DNA from 3 places in the Lysinibacillus sp. FSL W7-1291 genome. Region 2 is predicted to be linked to each of the others. Evidence: riboswitches for the same ligand, from Rfam matches in the RefSeq annotation. Region 2 holds a riboswitch; each other region holds the start of a gene.
The links. Region 2 has a riboswitch for cobalamin ahead of cobT (nicotinate-nucleotide--dimethylbenzimidazole phosphoribosyltransferase). Riboswitches for the same ligand answer to the same signal wherever they lie in the genome.

Region 1: it holds a riboswitch for cobalamin, as region 2 does, so the genes downstream of both, NST76_RS13180 ((2Fe-2S) ferredoxin domain-containing protein) here and cobT (nicotinate-nucleotide--dimethylbenzimidazole phosphoribosyltransferase) in region 2, are expected to answer to the same signal.
Region 3: it holds a riboswitch for cobalamin, as region 2 does, so the genes downstream of both, NST76_RS20295 (hypothetical protein) here and cobT (nicotinate-nucleotide--dimethylbenzimidazole phosphoribosyltransferase) in region 2, are expected to answer to the same signal.

Annotation. Positions count from the first base shown of each region.
Region 1 covers NZ_CP151994.1:2,719,076-2,729,928, forward strand. The annotation lists gene cobK (precorrin-6A reductase) at 1-274, opposite strand, end outside; gene NST76_RS13170 (sirohydrochlorin chelatase) at 271-1,170, opposite strand; gene cobJ (precorrin-3B C(17)-methyltransferase) at 1,185-2,852, opposite strand; gene NST76_RS13180 ((2Fe-2S) ferredoxin domain-containing protein) at 2,857-3,228, opposite strand; cobalamin riboswitch at 3,375-3,557, opposite strand; cobalamin riboswitch at 3,815-4,000, shown strand; gene NST76_RS13185 (energy-coupling factor ABC transporter permease) at 4,143-4,889, shown strand; gene NST76_RS13190 (energy-coupling factor ABC transporter substrate-binding protein) at 4,893-5,165, shown strand; gene cbiQ (cobalt ECF transporter T component CbiQ) at 5,172-5,945, shown strand; gene NST76_RS13200 (ATP-binding cassette domain-containing protein) at 5,942-6,778, shown strand; gene NST76_RS13205 (S8 family peptidase) at 7,152-10,652, shown strand; gene NST76_RS13210 (GNAT family N-acetyltransferase) at 10,754-10,853, opposite strand, start outside.
Region 2 covers NZ_CP151994.1:1,191,717-1,202,569, reverse strand. The annotation lists gene NST76_RS05600 (iron ABC transporter permease) at 1-186, opposite strand, end outside; gene NST76_RS05595 (iron ABC transporter permease) at 179-1,195, opposite strand; gene NST76_RS05590 (iron-siderophore ABC transporter substrate-binding protein) at 1,329-2,336, opposite strand; gene NST76_RS05585 (CotD family spore coat protein) at 2,804-3,112, shown strand; gene glnA (type I glutamate--ammonia ligase) at 3,220-4,554, opposite strand; gene NST76_RS05575 (MerR family transcriptional regulator) at 4,610-4,984, opposite strand; gene NST76_RS05570 (methionine gamma-lyase family protein) at 5,139-6,392, opposite strand; gene NST76_RS05565 (trimeric intracellular cation channel family protein) at 6,742-7,347, shown strand; gene cobT (nicotinate-nucleotide--dimethylbenzimidazole phosphoribosyltransferase) at 7,422-8,477, opposite strand; cobalamin riboswitch at 8,571-8,747, opposite strand; gene NST76_RS05555 (DMT family transporter) at 8,820-9,674, opposite strand; gene NST76_RS05550 (hypothetical protein) at 9,963-10,358, shown strand.
Region 3 covers NZ_CP151994.1:4,180,164-4,191,016, reverse strand. The annotation lists gene NST76_RS20325 (FAD-dependent oxidoreductase) at 256-1,950, opposite strand; gene NST76_RS20320 (AarF/UbiB family protein) at 2,196-4,184, shown strand; gene NST76_RS20315 (C40 family peptidase) at 5,033-6,166, shown strand; gene ytvI (sporulation integral membrane protein YtvI) at 6,361-7,419, opposite strand; gene NST76_RS20305 (hypothetical protein) at 7,510-8,058, shown strand; gene NST76_RS20300 (glutathione peroxidase) at 8,143-8,688, shown strand; cobalamin riboswitch at 8,788-8,988, shown strand; gene NST76_RS20295 (hypothetical protein) at 9,141-9,698, shown strand; gene NST76_RS20290 (ABC transporter substrate-binding protein) at 9,682-10,632, shown strand; gene NST76_RS20285 (tyrosine-protein phosphatase) at 10,775-10,853, shown strand, end outside.

The DNA of each region.
Region 1 (10,853 bases), 1.5 Mb from region 2:
GAACTTGTGCCTGTTCGGCCGCTGCCATTGCATTTTTAGAAGCTTCCTCAGCAAATGGATGAGAGGCATCAACCACCATTTGATAGCCTTGCTCTGTTATGATGGCTGCCATTTCCTCAGCTGTCAGTCGACCTATTAAATGTGGTAGGCCAACGTCAGCAAGACTAGAGGCTGCCGAATCAGTCACGACGGTAGCTGTTACCGCATGTCCTGCGCTTTGCAGGGCAAGGGCTAGATCCCTTGCATCACTCGTCCCTGCTAACATGAAAATCATTTTACTGGCTCCTCTTCATGGTGGTGGTCATGGTCGTGATGGTGGTCGTGTCCATGATCGTGATCATGATGATGGTGATGATGGGCATGTCCATGAACTGCCGCATAGGCACGATAATTTTCTAAATCTTGCATGCCTGTAGATGTACCATTTATCGCTTGTTCAATACGCTCTAATAAAACATTTTGTAAACGTTCATGGTAGCCAAAATAATTGGCAATTTGAACAGTACAATCTGGATATTGTTCATTAAACTTCACACACATATCATTCATACGTTCCATTAAAATACCTGTGAATAAAAAGTATGGGAGCATGATGATTTTTTTCGCACCTAATTTAACACAGCGTTCAATACCTTCTTCAACACGTGGATCTGTTACGCCCATAAATGCACTTTCCACATATTTAACAGGTAATTTTTCCCATAAAAGTCGTGTAATTTTATAAAAATCACCATTTGCAGATGGATCACTGCCACCTCGTGCAATCAATAAAATGGCTGTATCTTGTTGCTCTTGTTCTGAATGAAAACCAATTTCCGCTAGACGATCTTGTAAAATCGTAAATATTTCATCATGAATGCCAATGGTTTGACCATAGGTAAATGTAATGTTCGGATAATGCTCACGCGCATGCTCGATCTCTGCTGGAATATGCAGCTTTGAATGGCCTGCATGAAGTAAAATAATCGGAATTACATGAACCTCTGTAGCCCCTTTCTTCACACAATTCGTAATGCCTTCTTCGATGTTCGGTGAAGCAAATTCTAGGAAACATGTTTCCACTAAAAATTGTGCATCAATACGCGGTGTCATTTGTTCAATAAATGTACGTACCTCATCATTTCCTGCTGCTAAACGGCTCCCATGGCCGACAAATAAAATAGCTTTCATCTCTTTTCTCCTCACTAGTCGCCGCACGGAGCTGGCTCTACTTTTATTTTGGAAGACATATCTTGATACGTAAAATGCAATATCTTTTTCACACGTTTAAAATATTTAAATAAACGTTCATTTGGGTGAGCATTTGCTTTATATTCTTCAATAATATCTGTAATTAGTGGAATCAGTTGTTCAGGCTCCAACCCTTCTACAACAGGCTGTGCTGCATGGGCCGTACGACCAACTGGCTTCGCCCCAATAAAGACATCAAATTTACTTTTGCGATAGACAATACCAATATCATCAAATACAGCCCTGTAACAGGCCATACCACAGCCGTTAAAACCGATATTTAATGTTTTCGGCAAAGACATTCCACCTAATTTTTGTTGTATTTCTTCTGCATAGGGAATCGAATCGGCCTTTTCACCATAGCAAAAATCACAAGCCTTCAAGGATAGCACATCACCAATCGGCGCTAATAAAAAGCCTACTTCCTGTAATTTCTCCGTAATACGTTCAGGGGCAGTCGTTGGGATTTTCAAATGGATTTGATGGTCTGGTGTATATTCCATCGTCCCCTCTTCCCCAACGACCTCTGCTAACGTCATCATTTGCTGAGGTGTGAAAAACTTATTCACCACTCCTGGGCTTACAGCTAATTCAAAAATGGATTCTATTTTTTGCTGTACAAGTTTCGGCGTTACTTTGACTGCACTTGTTCCTTTCACCATTGCGAGTGCCGCTGTAGCCATTTCAAGTGCTGTTTTTTTTGACTTTGGCGTAGCGGCTACACTGGGTTTATTAAAACGCCCTGCATTAGGATCTGCTGTAAAGTCTTGTCGTGCAGTCCCTGTCTCTTGGTTCATTGCCCAAGGTTCATTTTCTTCACGTAAACGTTGATGTGGACGTAAGGGTTGTTTTTCTTCACCCAATGTATATTTACGTTGATAGCCACGTGGTGTAATCATTTTATTGTCATAGAAAAATGTCGACGAATTACCAATAATGACTGTCGTCAGCATTCCAATGTCATGCTCCAGCATTTCGGCTAATGTTGTCATCGTCACTTCTTGACGATCGCGGTAAGCACTTTTCACAAGTCCTACTGGTGTGTCAGGCGAACGATATTCTAAGAGAATGCGCTGTGCTTCGACAATTTGTCTTGTTCGGCGACCGCTTTTTGGGTTGTATAAAGCGATTACAAAATCCGCCATAGCGGCTGCCTCGACGCGCTTGGCAATTAAATTCCATGGTGTTAGATGGTCACTTAAACTAATCGTACAGGCATCATGCATAATCGGGGCACCAAGTAAGCTAGCACATGAATTGATGGCAGAAATACCAGGGACAATTTCTACCTCAATCCCCGTTGCTTCTGTCCAGCCTAGCTCAATCAATACCTCATACACTAATCCCGCCATACCATAGACACCCGCATCACCACTTGAAATGACTGAGACAATGCTTCCAGCCTCTGCTTGGCGAACCGCTTCCTGCGCACGGGACACCTCTTCGGTCATTCCAGTACTGACAATCGACTTCGCACTGACTAAATCTTGAATCAACTCCACGTAGGTTTTGTAGCCTATGATCATATCACTTTGTTGTAATGCCTCTACCGCCCGTGTCGTAATATGCTTAAAGTCTCCAGGTCCAAAGCCCACTACGAAAATTTTTCCTTTTTGCGCCATGTTGTTACCCCTCTTTCACCTTTTCGATCCCTTTAATGGCTGTCGTTTGTGCTGTACGCTGTAATGTACCTTCACGAAGTGTAAAGACATGTTCTTTGTATAAGGATTCATGATGTAAATCTTGTACAAGTGTTCTAGCATGCTCTGTTGATGGTACACGATACCAATTCCCTTGCGGATAGGCGATGACCACACAAGCATCCTTGCATCGTCCATTACAGCGCGTTCTTGTTGTATGTATCTCTTGATCAAGTGCTTGCTGTTGTATTTCTTCTCGAATAGCTAGGGTAATTTCCTCCCCACCTTTGTTCATGCAGCTACTACCATTACAAATAAAGAGATGTGTTTTCATCCCCTCTAAATTCCATGTTGTCATCTTCTGTCTCCCCTCATTTGCTTTCTGGAAAAAGAAAAACCTTTACTCTAATTACGAAGAGTAAAGGTTTTGTAGAAGCCAAATAAAAACGAATAAAATAAAATGCAGGTACTCGCTCTTGCTTCAACTTCTCCCTCCGAAAAGTTTGCATGCACAATCAAATAAGCAGGTTTCCTGACTTAAGCTTCATTTTACTATCGCACCTTCCCAAGTTTGCACCAGTGGCTTTGCGATTTCATCAGCTATTACAGTAGCGGGGGCTGTATTGGATTTTCACCAATTTCCCTATTATCTCGAGTTATTCGAGCACTTATCGACGTTTTATATGAAATTTATTATCTTCTTTATAGAATAGAAAACTGTCTCTATCATATCTCATTATTTTAAAATTTCAATATTTCTATAAAAATTTATGACAATTTTATCAATTTTGTGTGTAGACCAGGTATAAAAATTATAATATCTCCTTATTTATGACAATTCAGTAGTTATCAGAATCTTCTCTATTGACCTTCAATTGAAAATATTTTTAAAAAAAGTATAGCATATTTATGGAAAATCATGTTACACTTTGTCGTGAAATCTCACAACTTAATGTTTTTTCGGTGTAAAATACTTATCATTTTGCTTAAAAGGGAAGCCGGTTTGAGTCCGGCGCGGTCCCGCCACTGTATTAGGGAGCTTTATAGAACATGTCACTGTCCAACGGATGGGAAGACCTATAAAGTGTTGAACTAGAGCCAGGAGACCTGCCGAAAAATATGTGATCGTTTCAGCCTACGAGGATAGGTGTGCGGCTTAGCAGATGAGAATGTTATTTGCTTTTTTAGCTATGCACTTTTCCAACAACGGAGAAGTGCTTTTTTATTTACGCACGCTACATTCTAAAAATCTATTAGTAAGGAGGAAAGCTTTTGAAATTTTCATGGTGGAAACTTAGTTATTTTTTATTGGCCTTTTTACTCGTGCCAAAACGTGCCTTTGCTATGCATATCATGGAAGGTTTTTTACCAATCGAATGGGCTATTTTTTGGTGGGTCATCTCTATCCCATTTATTATTCTAGGATTGCGCTCCATTCGCAAAACAATTGAAGAAAACCCTGAAACCAAAATGCTTTTAGGTCTTTCAGGAGCCTTTGCTTTTGTGCTGTCGGCGTTAAAAATCCCTTCGGTTACAGGTAGTTGCTCCCACCCAACTGGTGTTGGACTTGGAACGGTTTTATTCGGACCTCTAGCTATGAGTGTCATCGGAACGATTGTTTTATTATTCCAATCTTTATTATTAGCACATGGTGGGATTACCACTTTAGGAGCGAACGCCTTCTCTATGGCGATTGTAGGCCCATTTATTGCTTACTTTGTCTTTAAAGGGGCTCAAAAAATAGGGTTGTCATTTTCACTAGCTGTTTTTTTTGCTGCGATGCTTGGTGACTTAGGTACATATGTTGTGACTTCTGTACAGTTAGCATTAGCCTTCCCTTCAGAGGTTGGCGGCTTTATGGCATCGTTTACAAAGTTCGCAGGTATTTTTGCCTTAACTCAAATTCCGTTAGCGGTGAGTGAAGGAATTTTAACGGTCATTGTGATGAATTTCTTGAAAAAGTACAATGTCAGCGAATTAAAAATGTTGCGTGTTTTCTCAACAAAGGAGGCACATTAGTAGATGAAACGAAATTTATTACTATTAGCGATTGTTGTGCTGTTAGCTATCATCCCATTGTTTATACAAAAAGGTGCAGAATTTGGTGGTGCTGATGGAGAGGCAGAAGCAGCCATTGGCGAAATCAATGCAGAATATGAACCGTGGTTTGAAAGCTTATGGGAGCCACCAAGTGGTGAAATTGAAAGCTTATTATTCGTGCTACAGGCAGCTATTGGAGCTGGTTTTATTGGCTACTTCATCGGCTATATGCGCGGCAAGCATAAAGAAGGTTAACCCGTTATGTTACTCATTGATAAGTATGCGTATCTTAATAAGCTAGCGTCCGTTCATCCGCTAGAAAAAATGATATTTTCAATTGGTCTACTTCTCGTAACGCTCATCATGAGAGATGAACGACTTTCACTCATTACATTTTTTGTAATGAGTACTTTTATCATTTTAGGTGCAAAAATTCCGCTTACCTACTATGTTAAGTTATTATTGCTACCTGGATTTTTCTTACTAACAAGTCTTGTATCCATCTTGCTGTCAATCACACCAGCAACTCATGTATTACCTGCCCATCTGTGGTCTTTTACGTGGATGAATTGGACAATTTTCATCGGAAAAGCAAGTGCCCTGTCCGCCCAACAATTGTTCTTTATTGTCCTTGGCAGTAGTAGTTGTTTATACTTTTTAATTTTGACCACATCCGTACAAGGGATTTGCTATGTGCTCCGACAATGGCGGCTGCCCTCTTTATTGGTTGAGCTTATTGAACTAACCTATCGTTTTATTTTTATATTTTTAGAAAGCATGTACAGAATACATCTTGCCCAGCAAGCGCGTCTTGGCTATCATTCTCCAATGCAATGGCTACGCTCCGTATCCATGCTTATTGTGGCGCTATTTGCTGAAATGTTTCAGCGTAGTCGTGAGCTTAATAATGCCATGCAGTCACGGGGTGGCGAAGCCGTCTACTGGCAAGAGATGGGCTCCTATAGCAAGAAAAATTGGCTAGGCATAGCGACACTGTTCCTATTCCTCATTGTATATGGAGGGTACTTCTCATGACAGCATTCTATTTTGAACTAAACCGCTTGTCCTATGCCTATGCAGATGGTACGAAGGCATTGTCAGACATTACTTTACACATTCCAAAAGGAAAAAAAATTGCCATCCTTGGTCATAATGGCGCTGGAAAATCAACATTGTTTCAGCATCTTAATGGTATTTTACAACCGTCAGCTGGGACGATTGTTTTTGATGGCAACGAGCTTCAATATAGTCGAAAAGCTTTAAAGGCACTTCGCCAGCAAGTTGGCATTGTTTTTCAAGATGCGGATCATCAACTTTTTTCAGGTACTGTCAAGCAAGATATCGCATTTGGACCACTAAATCTTGGCTGGTCTACCGAAAAAATCGAAGAAAAAATAGCATGGGCTGTTGCGCAAACGGAAATAGGCGATTTACTCGAAAAACCTATTCACTTTCTAAGCGTAGGTCAGAAAAAGCGTGTGGCGATGGCAGGTGTTTTAGCGATGGAGCCCTCTGTCCTCTTATTAGATGAGCCAACAGCAGGCCTTGACAATTATTATGCTACCCAAGTTCTACAGTACCTAGGTAAATTAGAAGACGGCGAAAGAACCATTTTACTTGCTACCCATGACATTCCCCTTGCTTATGAATGGGCGGATCAAATCATTGTCATGGAGGCAGGGAATATCATTTATAACGGAGACCCGATCGAGTTGTTTTATGAAGAAGAATTGCTGCAACGTGCACATCTCGAACGTCCATGGGTTTTTGATATGTTCATGACATTACAAAAAAAGAAGCTATTGCAGGAAAACATTACACCCCCCCGCTCCAAGTATGAATTACAACAATTAATAGAACAATTGTAGACAAAAGTCATCGAGAAATTCTCTCTCGATGGCTTTATCATTTTTTATTTTCTTTCATATTCAAAAATTAGTAAACTACTACGAAATCAAAAGATTCGATTTATGTTAGCGATACTTCAAATTCGTTGCGATGTCTTTGATGGTTTGGCATGCCAAAAACATATTGGATAAACGTAAAAGAACGAAGCGTGCAATACTTGGAAGTCCATCAGCTGAATAGAGGCTTTCTACTAATTTAGTTGTAAAACAAAAAACTTTAGACAATTCGAAGGAAAAAATAGTGAAAAATTTTCCTCCTTTACGAAACTTTTCTAATCTTTATCCGTATTAATAGAGTCGAGACTTAATTTATAACACCAAGGAGAGATAACAATTGAAAAGTTTGTTTAAAAAATCAGTCGCTATTGTAGCATCCGCTACACTAATGGTTCCAGCTGCTTCTGCCTTTGCTGAAGTACCTCAGCATAAAGCCAAGAATGTACTGGCAAGTAGTATGAAACAAACAGAGCAGAATGAAGAAAAATGGATGAGTAAGGATAAAATTGTTATCAAGCATTCAGGACTTGATAAAAATGTACATAAAAACATTGGCTCCAAAGTCATCCGCTCCATTCCTTCATTAGGCTATGATGTGGTACAACTGAATAAAGGCGTATCAATAGAAAAAGCAGTTGCTTACTATCTAAAGCAAGATGGCATTACAAGTGTATCTCCTAGCTATGTGTATCGCTCTTTTCAAACAGAAGTCGATCCAAAGAAACAAGAGATGTATCATTTAAACCTACTGCAAATGGATGAGGCACTAGAATTAGCGGGTGAGCATGATGTGACAGTCGCTGTCATTGATTCTGGTGTAGATTTTAAACACCCCGATCTAAAATCTCAAGTACTCCCACCCTATAATGCAGCAGCACCAGCGAATACTACTTATCCAGGTGATCACGGAACACATGTAGCTGGTATTATCGCCGCAGCTAAAGATAATGGCATAGGCGGACACGGTGTGAATCCGAAAGCGAAGCTACTACCCATTGACGTATTTAATGGCAAAGAAGGTGCAAATGATTTCATTATTGCACAAGGCATTTTGTATGCTATTGAACAGGGTGTTGACGTCATTAATATGAGTCTAGGAGGCTACGGGGAATCTCCACTGATGAAAGAAGCTGTTCAGAAAGCCGTTGACAGTGGTATTACAATTGTGGCAGCCGCGGGCAATGAATCAACAGATGAATACTCCTTCCCTGCTTCTTATGAGGGTGTTATTAGTGTAGGTTCAACGAATGAGCGCAACAAACTATCAAGCTATTCAAATTACGGACCGTCCGTTGATGTTGTTGCACCAGGTGAAGAAATTTATAGTACCGTTCATGATGACAAAAAAGGATCATCCTTCGTCAAATTCAGTGGTACATCCATGGCATCACCTGTAGTGGCAGGCGTCGCCTCTCTTCTTAAATCAAAATATCCACATTTAAAGCCGCATGAAATAGAGGCAATTTTGGAAATGACGGCACAAGATTTAGGAGCGAAAGGCTATGATCTTACCTACGGTCATGGACTAATCGATCCAGTCAAAGCATTGCAATTCGATTTAAATAAACTACCTAAACACTATTCAGAGTCGAAAGAAGAACGCATACAAAACGCTAAAGTTCTTGCTAAAAATACGTTAAATATCGAACACGGCGCTTTCGAGCAGCAAGATGAAAAGAAATGGTATAAAGTCGATTTAGACGCAAATGAATATGCTCAGCTAACATTAAAAGGTGCAAACAAATATGATTATGCCTTTGATTTATATTTCTACCCAAATAATCATAAGGGTGAAGTAGAGCCGATTCATGTCAATGATGTTCGCGTAGGAAAAAAAGAAGGTTATTTATTTAAAGCAGATCAAAAAGGGACGCTTTTAATTGCTGTCAAAGATCATAATGGTAGCTATAGCTTAAAAGGCAAATCTACTTACACGTTTACAGCACAAACGACGAAGAGCTTGCCAATTGATACATTAGATAAATCTACTATGGCGCCGATAAATAAGTTCCCTTATAGTACGGCAGGCAAAAACTATACCCTTCTGTCAAAAGATCAACAACGAGATCAAGATTATTTCACATTCTCTGTAAAAGAACCAACGACATTACAATTCGACCTGTCGGGTATTCCAGGTGTCACAGCCTCTATGGAGCTTTATCTTAAGGATGACTTTCAGCCGATACCACCAGAAGAAGCTGAGCAAGCTAAAATTGATGACAGCGAGGAAGAACAAGCCTATCCTATGCAAACAGCAAATGGTACAGCGAAAGGTGAAGCAGTTAGCATGATTATCGATGCTGTACCGGATCAGGAATATGTTTTAAGTGTCTCTAATGACAGTAATAGTGAGTTTTCTATGGAAATGTTCTTTAGTGGTGGTATTGAAAAAGAAGAAACGGTTAGTGAATCGATGATTCCTTACACATTAAAAGGTGAAGTGGTTACCCTTCCACCAGACGAAGATGGGCTACCGCTAAATGAAGCCATGTTAGAAGAAGGAATGCCAGAGGGACAATTACCGATTACACCAAGTAAAACTAAAAAACGCAATGAAATTGACAGCCTAATGGGTATGCTAATGAATCCAACGGCGTCAGGGAATCTAGAAAATGTTGAGCCGATTATAAAACAGGCTATACGCTTTGAAATTGGTGAAAATAAGAAAGCTTATTTCCAAACAGACTATGATGAGGATTATTTCTTATTTAAAACGAAGGAAGATGCCCTTTATAGTTTCAGCTTTATCAAAGGGATGAACCAAAAGCCTGCTGGTACCGTATTTGAATATGATGAGGAAGCAAAGGAATTAATCCCTGTTTCTTCCTTAACAAATGACCTTGGATTACTAGCACTACTGCTTGGTTCGACTGGAAATGAAAATGATGCAAAGGTCATCCCATTGAAAAAGGATAAAACCTATGTGGTCGCTGTTGTCAATGCTGGAGAACGATCTGCTGAACCTTATACGTTGAAAACAAAAAAAATCGGTGATATTCCAGCAGATTACAATCCAGACAATCATGAGGAAGCAAAAGCGCTGAAAGTTCAGCCAGGTACGACTTATAAAGACCATCTTATTTATCAAGATGATGTAGATTATTACTACTATAAGCAAGAAGGCAATGATGAAGTGATGAGTCTGCTTCTTTCTTCTACCCCATTTACAAATGAACAATTAGCTCAACTACCAAAAGAGCTTCAAAAAGAGTTAAAATTTGCTGGCTCTATTATAGAAGATACGAACGGCAATAAGAAAATTGATCCGAAAGAAATGGAAACAGAAATTCCATTTGGACTAAGCGATAATATTCTTGAATTATTACTTGGAATGGGTGGAACAACAGATGTAAATACATCCTTCAAAGCCAAAAAAGACCGCGGTTATTTTATCCTTGTCAACAGCATGGGTCTTGGTCAAGTGTCTGTACAACCGTATACTTTAACGATGTTCAACCATCAGCAAGCAGATGAAGATGCAGATTCTGAATTAGTGAATGGTGTACCAACAAAACCATCTGCCCTGACAAAAAAAGATGATAAATGGGTTGCAACTCAATATTTAAATGCAGGTATTCCTTTCGGTGATAAGGACTATTTTGAGTTTAATAATGTCCAAAAACGCGATGTCGTTTTTTCACTTCAAACAGAAAAAGCATTAGATGGTGTGATCCGAGTGATTGATGCGAACGGAAAAACCGTTAAAACCTTCGATCTTTACGGAGCTGGCGATACTGAAGTTGGTACAGTTGAACTACAAGCTGGTAAATACTATATTGAAGTCAGTGAGTATTATGGCAAAGCAAGCACACAACCATATACACTTGAAATTAAATAAGTAACATCAAGCAACATCCCCTAGATACTATTTGCTATCTAGGGGATGTTTTGATAAAAAAAAGCATCTTCATCCGAAGACGAGATGCTGGCAAGTTCCACCTACATAAAATATTTCACATAATTACAATATTCATCTTGCTTCATATGAAGCTTTTCATAGAGTTTACGTGCATTTACATTATCAGCCGCCGTTTGCAGT
Region 2 (10,853 bases):
ATTACCATAGCCCAATAATTCCCTCACCACTGTGATAGGATGGATAAATTCACTACCTGCAGATAAACCAAGGACTGTGATGATGACTAATAATAAGCTTAATAATAGTAAAATCCAACTAGTTCTTTTGGCTATTTGAAAAGATATACGTTCAGATTTCGTTCGAACTGTCCTATAATTAGACATTTTTCGCTAACCCCTTTCGTGCAATATAAATAAAGAAAGGAGCTCCGATAAAGGCAGTCATTACACCAATTGGCATTTCTAATGGCATGATCACATATCTCGCAGCCATATCAGCTAACAGCAGCAATATTGCTCCTAATACTGCACTGTACGGAATAATCCAACGATAATCCGTACCAACAAGCTGAATCGCAATATGAGGGACAATCAAACCAATAAAGCCAATTGAACCTGCTACAGCAACTGAACTACCTGCAAGAATGATAATAATGAGACCGAGTGTGATTTTCGTAATCATAGTTCGTTGTCCTAAGCCTTTTGCAATATCATCACCTGATTGTAAAATATTTATAGAACGACCCATACCTATTGCCACAACTGTGACCACTAAAATAAACGGTAAAACTGGTATAAGCATGTCAATGCTACGACCTGATACAGATCCCGCTAACCAAAAAAGAACACTTTGTAAGCCTTGTTCATCAATCACTAAAAGCCCTTGCGTAAACGAGACAAATAGAGCTGTAATCGCTGCACCAGCTAATACTATTTTAATCGGTGTTAAACCATCTCTTCCTAATGACCCTAGGAAAAATACCATAGCTCCCGCAGCACCTGCACCTAAAAAGGCAATCCACATATAGCTCATTAAAGAATTGATGGAAAAAAGAGTAATGGCACTAACAATAAAAAATATCGCCCCTGCATTAATCCCTAAAATATCAGGAGCTGCTAAAGGATTTCTTGTTAATGCCCGCATTAATGCTCCCGCGATGGCAAGACTTGCGCCAACTACTGTAGCGATCACAGCTCTTGTAAATCTCGATGTCCGAATAATAACATGCTCCTTATTAGCAGCATCAAAATGAAAAATGGCATCATAGATTGACGAGAAGGGTATGGACGTTTGACCAATAGCTATGCTGATTAAAAATGCCAGCAAAAGGATCAAACAACTGATGAATAAGCCTACTTGTTTCATCGAGGTACTGGAAAGAATAATTCTCATTTTACGCCAACTTTCTTGATCCACAATTTATCTTATGAAAGGGATTGTAGGTTTCTAATATGTCCAATCCCTATAATGAGAGGGCTGTCATTCAAGTATTCTATAACACTTTCAACAGCCCTAGTCTCTTTTACTATTTTTCTAATTCAAACTTGTCATAAATATCGTCTAGCATTAAATTAGCACTAATAAGTCCACCAGCTAGATTCCAATTAATTTCATCTACTTGATAAACTTGATTTGCCTTCACAGCATCAAGCTCTTTCCATAGTGGATGGTTTGTCCACTCTTCATAATTTTTCTTGACTGCGTCATCATTTTCCATAAACATATAAATAACATCGGCATTCATTTGTGTAATACTTTCTTTATCCGTTAGCTTCACGATTTCCAATGAGTCATCTGTTAAATTTTTAGGACCTTGGAAGCCAAGCTCTGACAATATAGAACCTGCATATCCTGTTACATAAATACGTGCATGGTCTGCTCTGAAGTTAACAACAGAAACATGGAATGGCCATTTATCGCCAAGCTTCTCTTGAATTTTTGTTTGGAAATCAGCAACTCGTGTATCCCAATCTCCTAGTAACTCTTTCACCTTTTCTTCCTGATCCATTGCTTGACCCATCATTTCAGCTGTTCCCTTGAAATCAAAAACCGTTTCATGAGCAACTGTCGGTGCAATTTGTGATAACTGATCATAAATTTCCTCATGACGCACTTTCGATGCAATGATTAAATCTGGTTTAAGTTTTGCAATTTCTTCAAGATTAGGTTGCGTTTCTTGTCCAACAATCGCAACGCCATCTAAATCTTTTTTCAAATAATTATAAAAAGGTGCTTCAGCCCAAGATTCTACTGCCCCCACTGGTTTAATGCCCATCGCTACTGCTACATCTGTAGCCCCTTGGTATAGCGTAACGATTTTTGTAGGTGTACCTTCAATTGTGGTAGTGCCCATAGCATGTGTAATCTCACGGCTAGAAGATTCTTCTGTGTTACTTTCTTCTGCTTTGTCATTTTCTTGTGAACTACTACCGTTCGATGCTTTATCTCCACATCCCACCAATAAAAGTGAGAATGTTAAGAATAGCGCAAAAAGAATAGAAACATTTTTATTGCGTAGTGATAATTTCGACATACATTTCCTCCTAAAATATAATCAATAATGATATTCATTATCAATTAAAGAGTATACTGTACGACCGTTTTATTGACAATATCTTTTTTTTCAAAAAACATACTTTTTTAATAATTTTTTATCTTGATTAGCCTACAGCTCCCTCCCATATAGTTTAGAAGGTGTAGGATTTTTGTATTTATTATGAAAATTTCGTCGCAATGATGCTGAGGTGTAATAGATAATTGACTAAAATTCATGGCATTTATTTAAAACAATAGCTCTAAGCAATGTCATTTTGATGTTGGGAGAGGCTTTCAGTAGCTGCTTCTTTCACCCAATATGTATCTAACCAGCTATAGATTTTCTACCATTTCAGCGACTTGTTAGATTTACCTATTCAATAATAGGCAAATAAATAGACCCTATCGACGTATATCTCATATCTTAATAATGAACTACAACTTATCAAAACAGGAGGTAATAACATGTTTCAACGAAGACGCCATCCGGCAAAAGGTCCACACTGCTGTCCGCCACAAACAATGCCAACGCAATTTGATCCACCACAATTTTTACCACCAGAGCAATATGTTCGCACAAATTATATCCATACGGTTGTTCCACATGTACAACCAGCACATGTCACAACAGTAAATAAACATATGATTGATCATCAATACTATTTCCCATGCACAGAGTCTGTTGTTAATGAATGCTGTGAAACACATACAATGTGCGGTATGCCACCTAACCCTTGTCATATGCCACACCATCGTAAACATATGGGCCGTTAACAATAACGATGGGGTGCCATGCTGCCCTATCATGTTCTGGAACTATAGACAAAAAAACGAGTACCTTCCAAGTGAAGAGGCACTCGTTTTTTTATTTTTATTAATTCTTAGTACATTTTTAAATATTGATCGCGTTCCCATTGATGAACGGTTGTACGGTACATATCGAACTCGATTTCTTTTGCTTCTTTAAAGTTTGCGTAAATATGCTCACCTAAAGCTGCTTGCGCTACTTTATCTTTAGCAAGTAATGTTAAAGCATCATCAAGTGCTGCTGGTAAGTTTTCAATACCATTAGCTTGACGCTCTTCTTCCGACATCACATAGATATTGCGATTAATAGCTGCTGGTGGCGTTAAGTTTTGACGAATACCTTCAAGACCTGCCTCTAAAATAACAGCCATTGCTAAATATGGGTTTGCTGAAGGGTCCACAGAACGTACTTCTACACGAGTTGAAAGTCCACGTGCTGATGGGATACGAATTAGTGGTGAACGGTTTTGCGCAGACCATGCTACATAACATGGTGCTTCATAACCAGGTACTAGACGTTTATAAGAGTTTACTGTTGGATTTGTTACAGCTGTGAAACCTTGTACATGTGCAAGAACACCCGCCATGAATTGCATAGCTGTTTCAGAAAGACCTAATTCTGTAGCTTCATCATAGAATGCATTTTCTTTACCTTTAAATAGTGACACGTTAAAGTGCATACCAGAGCCTGCTTCACCAAATAATGGTTTTGGCATAAATGTAGCGTGCAAGCCATGTTTACGTGCAATTGTTTTAACAACTAATTTGAAAGTTTGAATGTTATCACAAGCTGTAACAGCATCGGCATATTTAAAGTCAATTTCGTGTTGTCCTGGAGCTACTTCATGGTGAGATGCTTCAATTTCAAAGCCCATTTCTTCTAGCTCTAATACGATATCACGGCGGCAGTTTTCACCAAGATCTGTTGGAGCTAAGTCGAAGTAACCACCATGGTCATTTACTTCTAACGTTGGTTCGCCTTTTGCATCTAATTTGAATAAGAAGAATTCTGGCTCAGGCCCTAAATTGAAGCTTGAGAAGCCCATATCTTCCATTTTTTTAAGAATACGTTTTAGGTTGTTACGTGGGTCACCAGCAAATGGTTCGCCTTTCGCAGTGTATACGTCACAAATGAGACGTGCCACTTTCCCTTTTTCAGAAGTCCAAGGGAATACTACGAAAGTATCAAGATCAGGATATAAATACATATCAGATTCTTCGATTCGAACGAAACCTTCAATAGATGAGCCATCAAACATCATTTTGTTTTCTAATGCTTTGTCTAATTGACTTACAGGAATCTCAACATTTTTGATTGTGCCAAGAATATCTGTAAATTGTAAACGAATAAAGCTTACGTTTTTTTCTTCGATGAGACGTTTAATGTCCTCTTTTGTGTATTTACCCACAGTTTTCCACACTCCTATAATTTGTCTAGCTTTTATGTTTACCCTACCCTATTTATTAATAGAATCGAGATAAATCCCCTCGTCGGATGGATGATTTTTGCATGCGCTGAGCTTGACGCATTTCTTCGCGCATGATTTGGCGTAATTCTGAATCACTTAAATCTTGTTCATCTGTAGCAACAGGATCTTTCTTTTTAGCAAATAATTTTTTAATCTTCGCCATATTCATACCCTGCTCTAAGTAGTCTTTAATTTCAAGCAATGTGTCGACGTCATTTAATGAAAACATTCGACGATTGCCTTCTGTTCGGTGCGGCTCAATTAAATGGTGTTCTTCATAATAACGAATTTGTCGTGCCGAGAGTTCAGTTAATTGCATCACAATACTCATTGATAATAACGGCATAGTTCGTCTAATTTCACGACTCATTTAAGTCCTCCTCCAATACCCGCTTATCATATAACGAAATTTTTTCACTGTCAACCAACCATGTGAGGTTTCCTAACATGTAAGGCGTTATTTTTTTCAATCCGATAGAAAATTGTAAAAAACTATTCAAATTTAAGGTTTATTTATTTTCATATTACTTTTTTTGAATGGCTTGAACAGCACTACAAATAGCAAATTTAACATGTTCATATGTTAGTCCACCCTGGATAAAGGCTGTATATGGTGGACGGATTGGACCATCTGCTGTCAGCTCAATGCTGGAGCCTTGAATAAATGTTCCCGCAGCCATAATGACATCATCTTCATAACCAGGCATATAAGCTGGTTCTGGAGCATAATGGGCATTTATTGGAGAATTGGCTTGTATTTCACGACAGAAGGCAATCATCTGCTGTGCAGTTTGGAAGGAAACGGATTGGATTAAATCCGTACGATTTGCATCATAGCTTGGAGAAGTGCTCATTCCGATTTCCTCCAGCATAGCTGCTGTAAAGATCGCACCTTTTAAGGCTTGTGATACGACATGTGGGGCTAGGAAAAATCCTTGATAAAAATCTCCTAATGTATTTAATGTTGCCCCTGCCTCTGCCCCAATACCTGGAGATGTCATACGATACGCACATTTCTCTACTAAATCTGCACGGCCAGCAATATAGCCACCAATTTTCGCCAATCCTCCACCAGGGTTTTTAATGAGTGAGCCTGCCATTAAATCAGCACCAACCTCTGTTGGTTCCTTCGCCTCTACGAACTCACCATAGCAGTTATCTACAAAAATAACGGCATGTGGGGCTAATTTGCGCACCTTTGCGCACATATCAGCAATTTCTGCAATCGTAAAGGATGGACGTGTCGCATAGCCTTTCGAACGTTGAATGGCAATCATTTTTGTTTGCGTAGTAATGGCTGCTTCTACACCTACCCAATCAATTGCTTTATTTTCCACTAAATCCACATGTCGATAGCCTATTTTATAATCTTTCAGTGAACCGGTATCTTTGTTACCACCATCGACAATGGATTGCAATGTGTCATATGGCTGACCAGAAATATAAAGCAGCTCATCACCAGGACGAAGGACACCGAATAGACTAAGCGTGATTGCATGTGTTCCTGAAATAATTTGTGGTCGTACAATGGCAGCCTCCGCCCCAAAAACTTCCGCATAAACACGCTCTAAATTATCGCGTCCCTCATCGTCATAGCCATAGCCATTGGATGGATGTAAATGATAGTCACTTACTTGATGCTTGCGAAATGCTGCTAGCACCTTCTGTTGATTATAAAACGCCATTTCTTCTACCTTTGCATGATAGGGTCGAACTTGCTCCTCTATTTTTGACGCTAAGGATAGCGTTTGTGCTGATAAATTAGATGTAAACGTCATTCTTTTCTTCTCCATTTCACAATTGTCCCGCATTTCAATCAGTAAGATCTATCGACTCTCTAAATTGACTTCACTCATTCTAGAATTCCCTAAATAACTACTGGTATATCAACGCTTTTGACGAATGTTTTTCTTTATTTCAATAACATCTTATCAATTTGTATGAACCCCTGCAAAACTTGCCTATTGTTTCTAAGCGAATTTTACGCTAAGCTAATGTGCGGACTTACTTCAAGAAGCGTATGTAATGACTGATTTTGGCTATTAAATTCATAGATTCTGTTACGTCAAAAAAAGTCTTTTAACTTTTAAAAAAGAAGTTCATTTATTGATAGAAGGGGTGAAAGGGATGGCTTGGGAGGTTTTTAGTATTATTGGAACAATTGCCTTTGCTATTTCTGGGGCAATCATTGCCATGGAAGAAGAATACGATTTATTCGGTGTATATATACTCGGTATTGTCACTGCTTTTGGTGGAGGAGCTATTCGAAATTTACTCATCGGACTGCCTGTCACAACCTTATGGGGACAGGATATGATGTTTCAAATTGCACTAGCTGCGATTACGATATTTTTTATCTTCCCGCATCATCTGATTCAGCATTGGCATCGTTGGGGCAACTTCACAGATGCCATTGGCTTATCCGCATTCGCTATTCAAGGTGCACTCTATGCAGTGAAGCTAGATATGCCAATTAGCGCAGTCGTTGTAGCTGCTGTTTTAACAGGTTCAGGTGGTGGTATTGTGCGAGATTTATTAGCTAGACGGAAGCCGCTAGTTCTCCGTGATGAAGTCTATGGTGTTTGGGCTGCTCTCGCAGGGCTTGTTATCGGATTTGAAGTTTTGACTGGAGACATTTTCCTTTATGTATTATTTGCAGTGATTACAGCATTACGCATTCTTTCCTATATGATGAAGTGGCGTTTGCCTTTGCGTAAGTTGAATCGGGCATAGATACTGTAATTGATAAAAAAATGAATAAGCGCAAAGAGTTCATTAACTATTTGCGCTTATTTGTTATTCAGTAACTATTTAGCCAAAAGATTCATGGCTTCTTCTAATGTCACCATATTTTTCATCATAGAACAAGCGGCATCTAAAAGAGGAAAGGCTAGAGCAGCACCAGAGCCTTCGCCTAATCGCATGTTCATATGCAGCATTGGCTCTACACCAAGTAATGATGCGGCAATTTTAGCCCCTGGTTCCTCTGAAGCATGGGAAGGTATGATAAAGTCTTTTACTTTCGGTTCAATTTGATAAGCAATAAGCGCAGCAATAGTCGAAATAAAACCATCAATAATAACAGGTTTTCGGTGACTTGCGGCAGCCAGCATGATACCAGCCATAGCCCCTATCTCTAGCCCTCCAACTTTAGCTAGAACATCAATGATATCGTTAGGATTGGGGTTGTTGAGAGTAATTGCTTTTTCAATTACTGCTGCTTTATGAGCAATCCCTCCTTGACCAACTCCTGCGCCAAACCCTGTTATTTCAATAGGGTCATAGCCAGTCAAAGCAGCTAATATGGCAGTGCTCGGCGTTGTATTACCAATGCCCATTTCACCTGTTCCAAGTAGGTTGGCTCCTTTTGTGATTTCATCTGTTGCCACATGAATCCCCACTTCAATGGATTGAATAGCCTCTTCTCTTGACATAGCAGGGCCCTGTGCCATGTTATCTGTGCCATGTTTAATTTTATGAATGATAACACCTGCATCAAGCGGAATATCTTCTTTTACCCCAACATCTACTGTTACTACCTTTGCATTGGTAATGCCCGCAATCGCACAAACGCCTGTACCTCCCTTAGGAAAATTTAATGTTTGAAAGACCGTAACATCTTGTGGATTCGTTGTTATGCCTTCCTCACAAACGCCATGATCTGCTGCACAGACAATCATCACTTTTTTATCGACCATTGGATATAATTGTCCTGTTATGCCTGAAAGCTGTACGGCAAGTGATTCTAGTTTCCCCAAGCTACCTGGGGGCTTACAAAGCGCATCAATTCGCTTTCTAGCTTGGTCCATACTATTCATATCAGCCTCTTGGATATTTTGAATCGTGTCTTGTAATAATTGCATTATTGTTTCTCCTCTCGTTCTACATGAAGACAAAATAAAAAGTCTGTAGTTTATTGTCATGACAAATAAACTACAGACTTTTCCATCATCTATATACTTCCGAAGCAAGTAGGCAGGTCTCCTGGCTCAAGCTCAACATATCATCGTGCCTTCCCAGCGATTCGCTAGTGGCATTTACGATGACACTCCCTTATACAGTGGCGGGTCCGCTAAAGTTTTTCACTTTATTCCCTATTCTCCCTATTGGGCACCTAATGCTTTTATTAAACTATTTATAATCTACGACAGCGTATTTTTTCTGTCAATATTAGAATACTCGCCTTGTACCATTTCTTCGGTTACCTATTCTTTTTCTATTTCGCTTAGCAATGTTGAGCCTAATAATAGGACCGCTCCTATTATTTGTAGAAGCGTCATTTTTTCACCTATAATCATCGTGGAAATTACTAATGATGTCAGTGGATCAATATAGCTAAGAATGGCTATACTTTGTCCTTTTAACTGTGACATGCCTAAAAAGAACAATAAAAATCCAACCCCTGCATGGACAATGCCTAATGTAATTAAGAATAGGACTGACTCAAAACTGATTTTCATGACCTGAAATCCTGTAGTTCCAAGTAGATAGAAGCTAAGGAAAAATGCTGCTAAAGAAAGTTGAATCATTGTATTTTCTGGTTCCTTTAAGCCGCATATAAATTTATTTGTCAATGTTAGCGCTGTGTAAAAGCATGCCGCGATAAGACCGTAGACAATGCCTATAAAATGCTCACTGTCCCCAGTGCCTTGACTTTGGACAATCAAATATAGTCCGATAAGAGCCACACAGACATACATTATTTTTCTGCCAACTAGCTTCTCTTTTAAAATAATTGGAGATAAGCAGATAACGAGTACTGGTGCAAAATAATAACTCAATGCAGCATTGGCAATCGTTGTTGCTTTATAAGCCTGAAATAAAAAAATCCAGTTCCCACACAAGGCGATACTAGAAAGTATTAATTTCCACTTATTTTTTATAATCTCTAATTTCGAAAAATTCCCCTTTTTATAAATAAAAATCACTACTAAAAAACAAGCACCTATTAAACTCATCCAAAAAGCAATTTCACTTGAAGTTAACGGAATATACTTGGCAAAAACACCAACTGCTCCAAAAATAATCATGGATAATACAAATGCTAATTTTCCGCTCATTACAAATTCCTACTTTCTACGTATAAAGTATTAACCTATACAGTAGAATCTATTGAAAATGAGCAAACTGTTATTGTATGCCTAAACAGTAGATTCTACTGTAAAGACATTGTTGGGGGTGCTATTGAACGAAACATACAAAATCCCTCCTTCACCTACTTAATTGTAACATATTTCTGAAAATTAAAGAGTAAGTTTTATAAAGAAAGGGATCACTAATCCCTTCATACTATTATGAGTATGTACAATGTAAGGTAGGTCATAAATTTTCTTTGAGGAGGAGTTAGGATGAATGCAAGAGAATTGAGAAATGCCATTGCGGAGACTTGTGAAAATTATGATAGTCACTACGCTCAGTTAGTGAAACCAATCAATCAGTTATTAATGAATGTCGATGCTAGTATAAGTAACGAAACAGCGAATATAATCATCGAAAATTTGAAGTTATATTATAGCGGGGATAAATACATGACGGAATGTCACTTCGATGAGAGTGAAAATTTCTTAAAAGATGGTCTTGAACTTCTTCAAAAGGGGGATCTTGCGAATGGTGCTTTACAAATATATGGTGCTGGTTTAAATTTTTCCAGTTATGCTTTAAAGGTTCGTGGGCAAAAAAATGTGAATCCGTATATTAACTTTGAAAAAAATTTCAGCCTCATCATGAACACACTCCGAAAATAAGTATATAAAAAAGGTGATGTCAATGATAGAAACAGCCACTTTGAAAAGCGAGAGGTTGATTTCCGTTCCAGCGTCCTTTCAGGGGGCGTCCGATGATGAGCCGCTTCACTCACTGCGTTCGCTCCAAGGTCCCCTCTGTGACGCTAAATCCCCTAGGAGTGACACAGGCTCCACTCCAATCAACCATATGTAAAAGTGGCTTTTCCTTCTCTTTCATACGAACCGTAGTGAACAAAATAGCCCATTATTTGTCTGATGAGAGAAAGGATAGCCCTTTATTTTCAATGTGAAGAAGTGGTAAGTAACAACACCCCTCCATAAAGAGTAGTGAACACCTTTGCTAAAAAGGTACCATTTTTATGCATTGGAATGGAAGGCTACTTGACTCCCGTGGGATAGTGAGACAGGCGAGCCTCTAAACGGAGCGGTAGCAGAGGAAGCGGCTCGGCGCTCGCTACCAGGAAAGCAAGTAGCCTGCAACGGAAATCCATTTTC
Region 3 (10,853 bases), 1.6 Mb from region 2:
CTTTCCTTTCTCTAATCAGACAAATAATGGGTTAATTTGTTCACTACGGCTCGTATGAAAGATAAGGAAAAGACACCTTTGCACATGGTTGATTGGAGTGGAGCCAGCGTCACAGATGAGACCTTGGAGCGAATGCAGTGAGTGAAGCGGCTCATCGGACGCCCCCCTTGGAAAGGACACTGGCGGAACGGAAATCAACCCCTTACCTTTCAAAATAGCTGCTTCTCCCATTGACATCACCGCATCCCTTTTAGATTAGTTAAAGTTATAGGTAGTTACAATTTTTTCCCTGTTAGTTGTTATATCTGTAAAGTATTCATATAAGCAAATACCAAGGAATGATCCACTGACATTCATGACATTAGAATAGCCATTATTTTGTAGAGTCATAACCGCGTTATAACTTCGTTGACCAGATCGGCAATGTACATAAACAGGCTGATCCTTTGGTATCTCATTCATTCGTTCTCGAAGTTCGCTTAAAGGTATATGGTGGGCGCCAATGAGATGACCAGATTCGAATTCGTTCTTTTCACGTACATCTAAGAAAAAGGCTTGCTTTTCAATGAGTGGCCTAACTTCATCCACTTTTATTTGTTTGAAGTTCCCGTGTAATTGGTTTTGTGCTACAAGTGCTGCCAAATTTACAATATCACGTGCAGTGCTAAACATTGGAGAATAGGATAATTCTAGTTCCTTCAAATCTTCTAAAGTACCGCCCATTGTGATAAGAGTGGCTATAACGTCTATTCGTTTATCTGCATTCCCTTTACCAACCGCCTGTGCACCAAGAACCTTTCCAGTTGGTGTTTCGTAAATGAGTTTAAAGTGAAGTGGATTACTATTTGGCATTAATCCTACTTTGTCTGGTGCAATTAAATAAACACTTTTTGCTTGAAAGCCATTTGCTAGAGCTGTTTTTTCGTTCAAACCTGTTGCAGCACATACAAGGTCGAAAATTTGTACGCTCGAAGAACCAATAACCCCTTTGTTATGCTGTGGGATACTATACATATGGTTAGCTGCGGCGCGTGCTTGTCGTTGAGCAGGACCAGCTAAAGCTAGACGCGTTTGTTTATGAGTAAGCTGATGGAATACTTCAATAGCATCTCCTACAGCATAGATGGAAGGGTCAGATGTCACATAATTAGCGTCCACTCGAATACCCCCTAGTTCACCAATAACTAGCCCAGCTTCTTTAGCTAATTTGGTTTCAGGGCGAACACCAATGGCTAATACAACTGCTTGTGCTTTTAATTGCTTGCCTGAATTTAATACCACATAATCTGGTGCAACTTGTGCGAGGCCGTCGTTCACAATGACTTGAACCCCTTTGTCAGCCATTTCCTTGTGTAATATTTGAGCCATGTCATAATCGAACGGTGCCATAATTTGTTGACCAAATTCGACTAGTGATACATTAAAGCCTGCAAGCTTTAGATTTTCTGCTGCCTCTACACCAATGAAGCCTCCGCCAATTACAGCAATATCTTGCACATTATCCGTTTGTAGATAACGGTTTAAACGGTCAATATCCACCACATTTCGAATAGTAAAGACATGTTCAGAATGAATACCTTCTAAGTTTGGAACGATAGGACTTGCACCAGGCGACAGAACTAACGTATCGTAACTTTCCTCATAATCAACACCAGTTTTCAAATCCGTAATCGTGACAGTTTTTTGCATGCGGTTAATACGTATAACTTCTTGTTGAACACGAGCTTCAATATTGTATTTTGTTTGAAAGGCTTGAGGTGTCATTAAGATTAATTTATCGCTATTTTCAACAATCCCGCTCAAGTGGAACGGTAGGGAACAATTAGAGAAAGAAACATTCGGGCCTTTCTCAAACATGATAATTTCTGCTTTTTCATCAAGACGACGTATACGTGCCGCTGTTGATGCGCCACCTGCAACGCCACCAACTACTATAAATTTTTTACTCAAAGTAAACACTCCTTTTCAAAATACATATTAGGGTATTTGGATACTATTAAATAAGGGTTTAAATTCTAATGATTGATTATTTATATAGGATGAATACTATAAATAAATAATATACCTATAAGGGTATATTATCAAGCAGTACATATTATAAAATTTCAGAGATATTCCTTGTAAAAGAAAGTTAGGGCATAAATTTGCTATACTAGCGGTAGTAGGAATTGGAAATGACACAGGGGGTGACACTGTTGATTTTTTTGAAATTTTTAATTCAAATCCTCATTGTATCGGGTTTGATTTATATTGTGAGCGGACGATTAATTGGTTCAAATATTAATTTTGTTCGCAGAGTGCTATCGGTCGTCATTAGTGTGACACTAACCTCTTTTGTTTACTGGTATTCTTATTTACGCCATACAGATTTTTTGTCTGAAACAATGATGCAGACAGTGACAGAGGTTAGCACACTTATTTGGATTGGTAGTATGCTACTTATCTCGATGTTGCTTTATTTGGTTTTTGAGTTATTTGATCCAAGCGGTATTACGGCTGGAGATCGTCGTAACGGTCAAAAGTCCTTGCTATTGCGTCTGCGAAGCTATTGGCGACAGCAGAAACGTTTGCGACAGGTGTTAAAAATTGCTGTTACAAACGGTGTTGTGCAAACAATTAAATATGCAAGGCAGCGGGAAAATGAAAAAGAGCTTGCGATTGCACTACGAGCAACTTTAGAGCAGTGTGGTGGGATTTTTATTAAATTTGGACAGGTCCTCTCTACACGTAAAGAATTATTTTCACCTATTTTTATTGATGAGTTAGAAAGATTGCAACATAGTGTGAAGCCTTTACCAGCAGAGCAAGTTACACAAATTTTAGAGGGTTCACTTCCACAACCTATGGATGAAATCTTTAGTCATTTTCAAATGGAGCCCATTGCAGCAGCGTCAATTGGCCAAGTGCATAAGGCACGACTCAAAAATTATGAAGAGGTTGTCGTCAAGCTATTGCGCCCAGAAGTAAAAGGGATTATGCGTGATGATCTTGAAATTTTAGAGGAATTTGCTAATTGGCTTTCAACAAAATCGACTTGGGCAGAGTCATTAGGCTTTCGGGAGTTAGCGGGTGGGTTTGCCGATGGACTACGTGAGGAAATTCATTTAGATATTGAAGTGCGTAACACATTACAGGTAAAGAATGCGCTAGCCAAAAGTGATTATAAGGTGCGAATTCCTAAAATTTATACAGCGTATAGTAATGAGAATATCATTGTGATGGAATATATTCGTGGACAAAGTGTGGCGGATGGGGCATCAGAATTCAAACGTTTATCTATTGATCGTAGGCACTTTGCCAAAACGGTATTATATTCTTTCTTTGAGCAAATGCTATTCTCAGGTATTTTTCATGCAGATCCACATCCAGGTAATATTCATATCGATGAATCGGATGGCACACCCGTTTTGCTCGATTTTGGAGCCGTTGGACGATTAGGAGCTACACAGCAAGAAGGCTTAAAGCTATTTTTGATGGGCATTCAGCTTAATGATTCAAGCGTGTTATATGATGGCCTAACATTATTAGTGGAAAATGCTGATCATGCAGAACGCGCAAGAATGGAGCAGGCCATCGATCAAATTTTATTAAAAATCTCCTATGTTGATCGCATACCAACTGAAGAATTGATCCATGCGCTCTTTACAGTGGTAAGAGATTTTGGACTTGCATTTTATCCTGCTGTAGGATTGGCTCTCCGGTCCTTGGTGACGCTAGATGGCACATTACGGGTCATTGATCAACGTTTCGATATATTTACAGAGGCAAAGGATTTTTCTGCTACATATATGCGTGCGTCTTTCCTAAAGCCATTTAAAGAACCGATGGCAACAAAAGAGCGACTGCAGGAGGAACTATCCATGCTGATTCCCACTTTGCGAAAAATGCCAAGAAGGGTAGATCAACTCATTCAACGGGTTGAAAGTGGGAAAATCATTTTACATCATGATATATTCTCGGATGAACATAATGCACGTTTTATCACACATCTGTTTTCTCGATTTGTTCTGCTTCTAGTAGGGATAACATTTGGCATTATATCTGTCGCTCTTTTAGCCATCTCACAATTTATTCATGATTCGTATGCGGTATATTTAAACACAGCCGCTTATTTAGGTTTATTTTTATGTGCAATTTTGTTAGTGAGATTATCTATACAAGCACTGAGATCGATGAAGCAGTAGGTAGGGATTGATTCCCTACCTCATGTTGTTGAAAAAGGTGATGTCAACGGCAGAGACGGGTGGGGGGTTCCGCCAGCGCCTTTTCCAGGGGGCGTCTTATGAGCCGCTTTGCTCACTGCGTTCGCTCTAATCAACCATGTTCAAAAGTGTCTTTTCCCTATCTTTCATACGAGCCGTAGTAAACAAATTAGCCCATTATTTGTCTTCTTAGAGAAAGGAGAGGCCCTTATTTTCAATGTGGAGAAGTGCTGAGTGACAACACCCCTCCATAAAGAGTAGTGAATACCCTTCACTTTATTGGAAAATCTTAACTAAAAAGAAACATTTTTATGGGAAGGCTACTTGACTCCCGTGGGATAGCGAGTCAGGCGAGCCCCTGCACAGAGCGATAGCGGAGGAAGCGGCTCGGCGCTCGCCCACAGGAAAGCAAGTAGCCTGCAACGGAAATCCATTTTCACTTTTCGCGAAAATTCTATTGGTGGTTTTTTTTCAAACATTAGTAGGTAGGGATTGATTCCCTACCTTTTTCATTGAAATATTTGAATAAAATATTACAAAAACATTACAAAGTGATGTGTAGGTCTAATGTTGAATCAGCTAATATCGACATTAGATAGAATAAATTAGGCGTTTTGTAGAATAAAGTAGTTTTCTTGCAAATATTACAGAAATATTTCGAGTTTTACTAATGTATTAAATAGACATGAAATAGTATAAAAGTTATGCCGAAAATGCTAAACTTTAAAAGGCTAAAATAAATATAAGAACATTTGATTAAAATAGAATCGTTCAAGTGATTACATAGAATATCTAGAGCGAAATTGACAGATGAAGGGGAATGAAAATCAGTGGGTAAGCGCAATAAATGGCGTAAGTCGATGGTGCTAGCATTAGCACTAGCTGGCGGCTTATTATTTAATACAATTCAACCAACAGAAGTACATGCCGAAGAAACTTCTCAACAAATGATTGAGAAAAAGGCTGAAATTGATGCACAAGTTAAAAAATTACAAGAAGAATTAACAAAGTTACAACAAGAGATCGACGCAAAGGTGAAAATATTTAAACAGGTACAAGCTGATATTAAAGAAGTGGATGCTAGTATTGTTGAAACACAAAAACGTATCGAGCAACGTTCTAAAATTTTAAGTGAGCGTATGGCTGCATACCAAGCACAAGATAATACTGTAGGCGTTTATTTAAATGTCGTTCTTGAAGCAAAAAGCTTTGCCGATTTAATGGATCGTGTCGTAGCGGTCAAAACATTAATGGATGCTGACCAAGAATTGGTAGATCAACAGGAAGCAGATAAAGCAAGCTTAGAGCAACAAAAAGCTATATTAGATGAAAAACAAAAAGAGCTTCAAAAGCAATTCCAAGAGCTTCAACAAAAGGAAAGCGAAATGGAAGTGAAAAAGGCTGAAAATGAAGCGAAATCACTTGCATTAAAAGCTCAAATTGCAACGAAACAAGAAGAAGAACGTTTAGAGGCAGAGCGTAAAGCAGCTGAAGAAGAAGCAGCCCGTTTACGTGCGCTACAAGCAGCAACTCCAGTTGTACAAGCAACTCAAAATAATGATGGCGGCGTGCCACAAAAAATTGTTATGGGCTCAGGAGCTGGTACGGCTTCTTCAGGAGATGCTATTTCAACAGCTAAACAATTCCTAGGACGTCCATATGTCTGGGGTGGTAGTAACCCATCGACAGGCTTTGACTGTTCAGGTCTTGTACAGTGGTCATACAAACAAGCAGGTGTTTCTTTACCACGTACAGCATCACAGCAGTATTTAGCAACTCAACGTATCTCAGCAAGTGAAGCACGTGTTGGAGACTTAGTATTCTTCAGCTATGGTTCTGGTGTAGCTCACGTAGGTATTTACTTAGGGAACAACACAATGATCGATGCTCAAAACAATGGTATCGTAATTGAATCACTTGATTGGTGGAATCAATACTTAGTAGGCTTTGGTCGTATTCAATAAGCCTCTATATTTAATAGACGATTGACATGATGAAAAGGTCATCTTTGTAGAGAAAAAATATACAAAGATGACCTTTTTTATTTTGCTTTAGTGTTCATCTACCTCCTTTGTCGAGGAGAGATGAACACTTATTTTGCATTTCCAGTGGTTTAAGAGGAGCATTAGAGGTAAGCTCGAAGCGTAATGACTTTGCATTAAATTTTAAAATTTAGCTTAATGACACCTGTCTCTTTTAAGGCAATAAAGAAAATGATAACAAATGGGCCAACGAGTAAACCGATGATACCAAATAACTGTAGACCAATGAACATGGCAATTAATGTTGGCAAAGTGGATAAGCCAATGTGGTCGCCCATTAGTTTAGGCTCGACGACACGACGAATAATAAGTAAAATAGCAGCTAAGATGAATAATTTTACAGCGATAGCTGTGTTTCCCATTAATAGATGGTATAGTCCCCATGGGGCTAATATAATAATGGACCCTAGGAAAGGAACGATATCTATTAACCAAATAATAATGGTCATCGTAACTGCATATTTCGGTTGGATTAATAGTAATCCAATAAGTGTGACGCCACCTATGATAAAGCTTACAAATAAGTGTGCCTTCATATAACCGAATGTTGCATCTTTTAAACGATTTAAGATGATTTTTATTTTCTTTGCTGTGTTAGGCTTTAAATATTTATAAGTGATTTCCTTTAATTTGGGCAAATCAAGCATAAATAGGAATAAAGCAATCATATAAACGAGAAGACTGATAAATAGGCTTGGAATCTCTGAAAAGAATGCTGAAACTTTGTTATAATTAAAGAAGCTTAAAAAGGATTCTTCAACTTTCTTTATGAAATCCATAGTGGTTTTTTGAAGCGAAGCACTTACTTCAGGTGGAAAGTCCTCTGTGTATTTAGAAATATTTTCTTGCATATGAAGCCACATATCTGATAGCTTGGAAATATAATAGGGAGCTTGCTTTGACAATATAATTATTTGCGACATAATTTGTGTAATGGATATATAGCAAATAATAGAGATAACAATAACACTCACTATGTATATAAAAGCAACTACAATTTTCCTTGACATTTTCCATCGCCTTTTAAAGAACATAACAATGGGTTCTAAGAAAAATGCACTGACACCAGCAAGTATTATAGGCATGGATACAGGGATTACAAAATAGGCAGCTACAAGTAGAGAAAGAATCACAATCAATCGGAAAATCATTTTCCTAGCATTAAATTTATTCATAAACTCACCTTCTTTGAGAAAAAAATTAAGTTAAGTGTACCATAAATCAAATTTTATTACGTTCTGAAACAATAAAGGTAGGGATAAATTATGGAGAAAGAGATTTTGCAACTTTTTAATAATCTAACAGAGCATGACCGCGATATTGAATCTTACGAGGAACTAATAAAAATTCTGCAGGAACCCGTAGATTGGACATATGCAGTCTGGGAACAGCTTGTACAAGCACTTACATACAAAGATGGTCATGCACGTGCACGTGCTGCACAAATTTTATGCGCCTTAGCCGCAAAAAGTGACCCAGAAGAAAGGGTATTGGAGGATTTTTTAAAGATTTGGGCTGTGACTTATGATGAACGATCCGTTACAGCTCGAAATGCATTACAAGCTATTTGGAAAATTGGGCTAGCAGGTCAAGTACAAAGTGACTTAGTGGTGTCTTATTTAGCAAAGAGATTTCAAACTTGTTTAGATGAGAAGCATCCGACTCACATTCGCCATGATATTATTGTATCTTTTAAAAAGCTATATGACGAGACAAGTGACATAAAGTTATTAGACATTGCCCATCGTTTAATTAATGAAGAGCAGGACGTTAAATCTAAACAGAAGTATAAGTCAGCCATCCGTTCAACGTAACGAGATGGTGTTTTTTGTGCAAATTATTTGGTAAATTATTGAATAGTCAACTATAATAAATGAAAAAATAAAAGGGGTTAAGACATGAGCATTTATAATTATTTAGTACGAAAACCTAATGGTGAAATTTTATCCATGGAAACATATCGTGGAAAAACGATGCTAATTGTCAATACGGCGAATCAATGCCGATTTACATATCAATTTGATGACTTACAAAAAATGTATGATAAATATGGGAAAGATAATTTTGTCGTTCTAGGATTTCCTTGCGATCAATTTGGTCATCAAAATCCTGAAGATGGCGAGGAGACTACGCATCTTTGTAAAGTGAATTATGGCGTTACCTTCCCAATTTTTGAGCTTGTACAAGTAAATGGAGAGACTACCCACCCATTATTCAATTATTTAAAACATGAAGTGGATTTTCGAGAGTTTGGCAAGGCGAGCATGCAGGAAAAAATGCTTGCTGAGGCAATTGTTCAACTTGCCCCTAACTTTTTAGATGGTCGTAATATTCGCTGGAACTTTACAAAGTTTTTAGTAGATGCTAACGGCAAGACCGTTGCACGCTTTGAACCAACAGATTCACAACTTGATATTGAACAGGCAATTGAAACTATACTATAAAACAGTTTTGTTTATCTTATTCTTTAGAAATGGTGACGATCCATTCAAAGCACAGCTATTTTTTCCTATTAATATATGATAAACTGCTTTACAAGTGAATTATTCTTGCAGAATAAAGGTGCTAACAAGCATAATCGGGAATTCGGTGAAAAACCGAAGCTGTTTCCGCAACTGTAAGTACAGCTAGTATAAAGGTTTACCACTGTCTTAACAGAGATGGGAAGGTACTTTATCACACATTCGTTTTTTATGTAATGAACTGTACAAGCCAGGAGACCGACCTTTGTTTGAACGTATAAAAACTTCTCGGAAGCTAGGAGGATATACGGCAAATACATAGGCTATGTCATGTTAATTTGGCCATTATTATGTTATTTTCGTCGTTCCTTTGCGTAAAGGAGCGGCGTTTTTTTATGCAAGAATTTTCATAATGAAAAGTGGGGGGATCGCAAGTGAAAAAAGATGCACGTTATTCTTGTTATCCATTTATGCGTGAAAAAGCTTCGACGGTTGATTTTGAGATTCGAACAGACAGTCTGACTACGCATTTGGGAGTTGCTTTAGCTGCAGTTAAGAAAGAGGATGTACAAGCTGTTGTAGAAGATTTAATGATTATTTTACCTATGGCCTACCATGTCAATGGCTCGGTTCGTGGAAAACTAGCTGTAACAGAAGAGGATCTTGCTTGGTTAAGTGAGCGCTATGATTTTTATGTTCGTCATGTGAAGGAAGAGATACAAAACTTTGTCTTACCTCAAGGTACAGAGGCTGCCGCTGCTCTACATCTTTGCCGTAGTGAAGCAAAAAAATCATATCGTACATTACACAAAGTATCGGAAGAACGAGAGGTTCCAGCTATTCTTTTTGATTATTTAGGCCTATTAGCCAATGTGTGCTTCGTTATGGCTGTCTTTATGAATCAACAAGCAGGGATAGCTGAAATATCATTTATTAGTAAATCATATCCGATGAAAAAGAAAAAGGAGAATAATAATGAAGAAATTATTTAATGTTCAATGGCTAACAGTACTCTTCCTTGCAATGATTTTAGCAGGTTGTGGTACTTCAGTAGATACTAAAAATAAAGACGCTTCACAGGATACACAACAAACAGAGCAAACAAACTACAAAGTGACAGATGATCGCGGTGTAGAAATAGAGTTTAAAGAAGTACCAAAAACAGTTGTATCATTGCAACCAAGTAATACAGAAATTTTATTTGCTCTAGGTGTTGGTGATAAAATCGTAGGAGCAACTGAGTATGATACTTACCCAGAGGAAGCACAGAAAATTGAACGGGTTTCTGATTCTGTGAATTTTAACAGTGAACGAATCATAGCGTTGAAGCCAGATGTTGTTATAGCTTATACGATTGGTGATAAGGAAGCAATGAAACCACTTGAAGATGCTGGAATCAAAGTGTTTGTTATTCAATCAGCAGCTACATTCGATGATGTTTATGGTGACATCGAACAGATCGCAGCTGTAATGGGTGTTGCAGATAAAGGAAATGAAGTAAACGAAGAGATTAAAGCGAAATTAGCTGACGTTAAAGCAAAGGTGAAGGAAGTAAAAGCACCGAAAAATGTTTATTTAGAAATTAGTCCTAAGCCCGATATTTATACAGCAGGCTCTGGTACTTTCCAGCAAGAAATACTAGATGCAGCCAATGTTAAGAATGTTTTTTCTGACTTGAGCAGCTGGGCACAAGTTTCTGAGGAAGATGTCATAGTGAAAAACCCAGATGTTATTTTAACGACAGTAAACTACACAGAGGATCCAATAGGTGAAATACTTGCACGTGATGGATGGAATACAGTGACAGCAGTTCAAAATAAAGCAGTACAGACTCTTGATACAGATATCTCTAATCGACCTGGCCCACGTATTGGGGAAGCCGTAGAACTAGTAGCAAAGGCTGTCTATCCAGAGTTATTTAAATAAGAAACCATTCAAGGCTAGCTGTATACTGACAGCTAGCCATTTTTATGTGGGTTGTTATTTCCTAGTGTGAAAATTGGAATTAATTGAGTTAGTTCTATAAAATAAAAGTAAGAGTGCTCGATAATTTTAGGAGGTGTAGTAATTGGAACAGTTAGAGACAAAGATAATTCCATTTGAGGCAGTTTATAATTTTCGAGATATGGGGGGATATAGGACAAGGG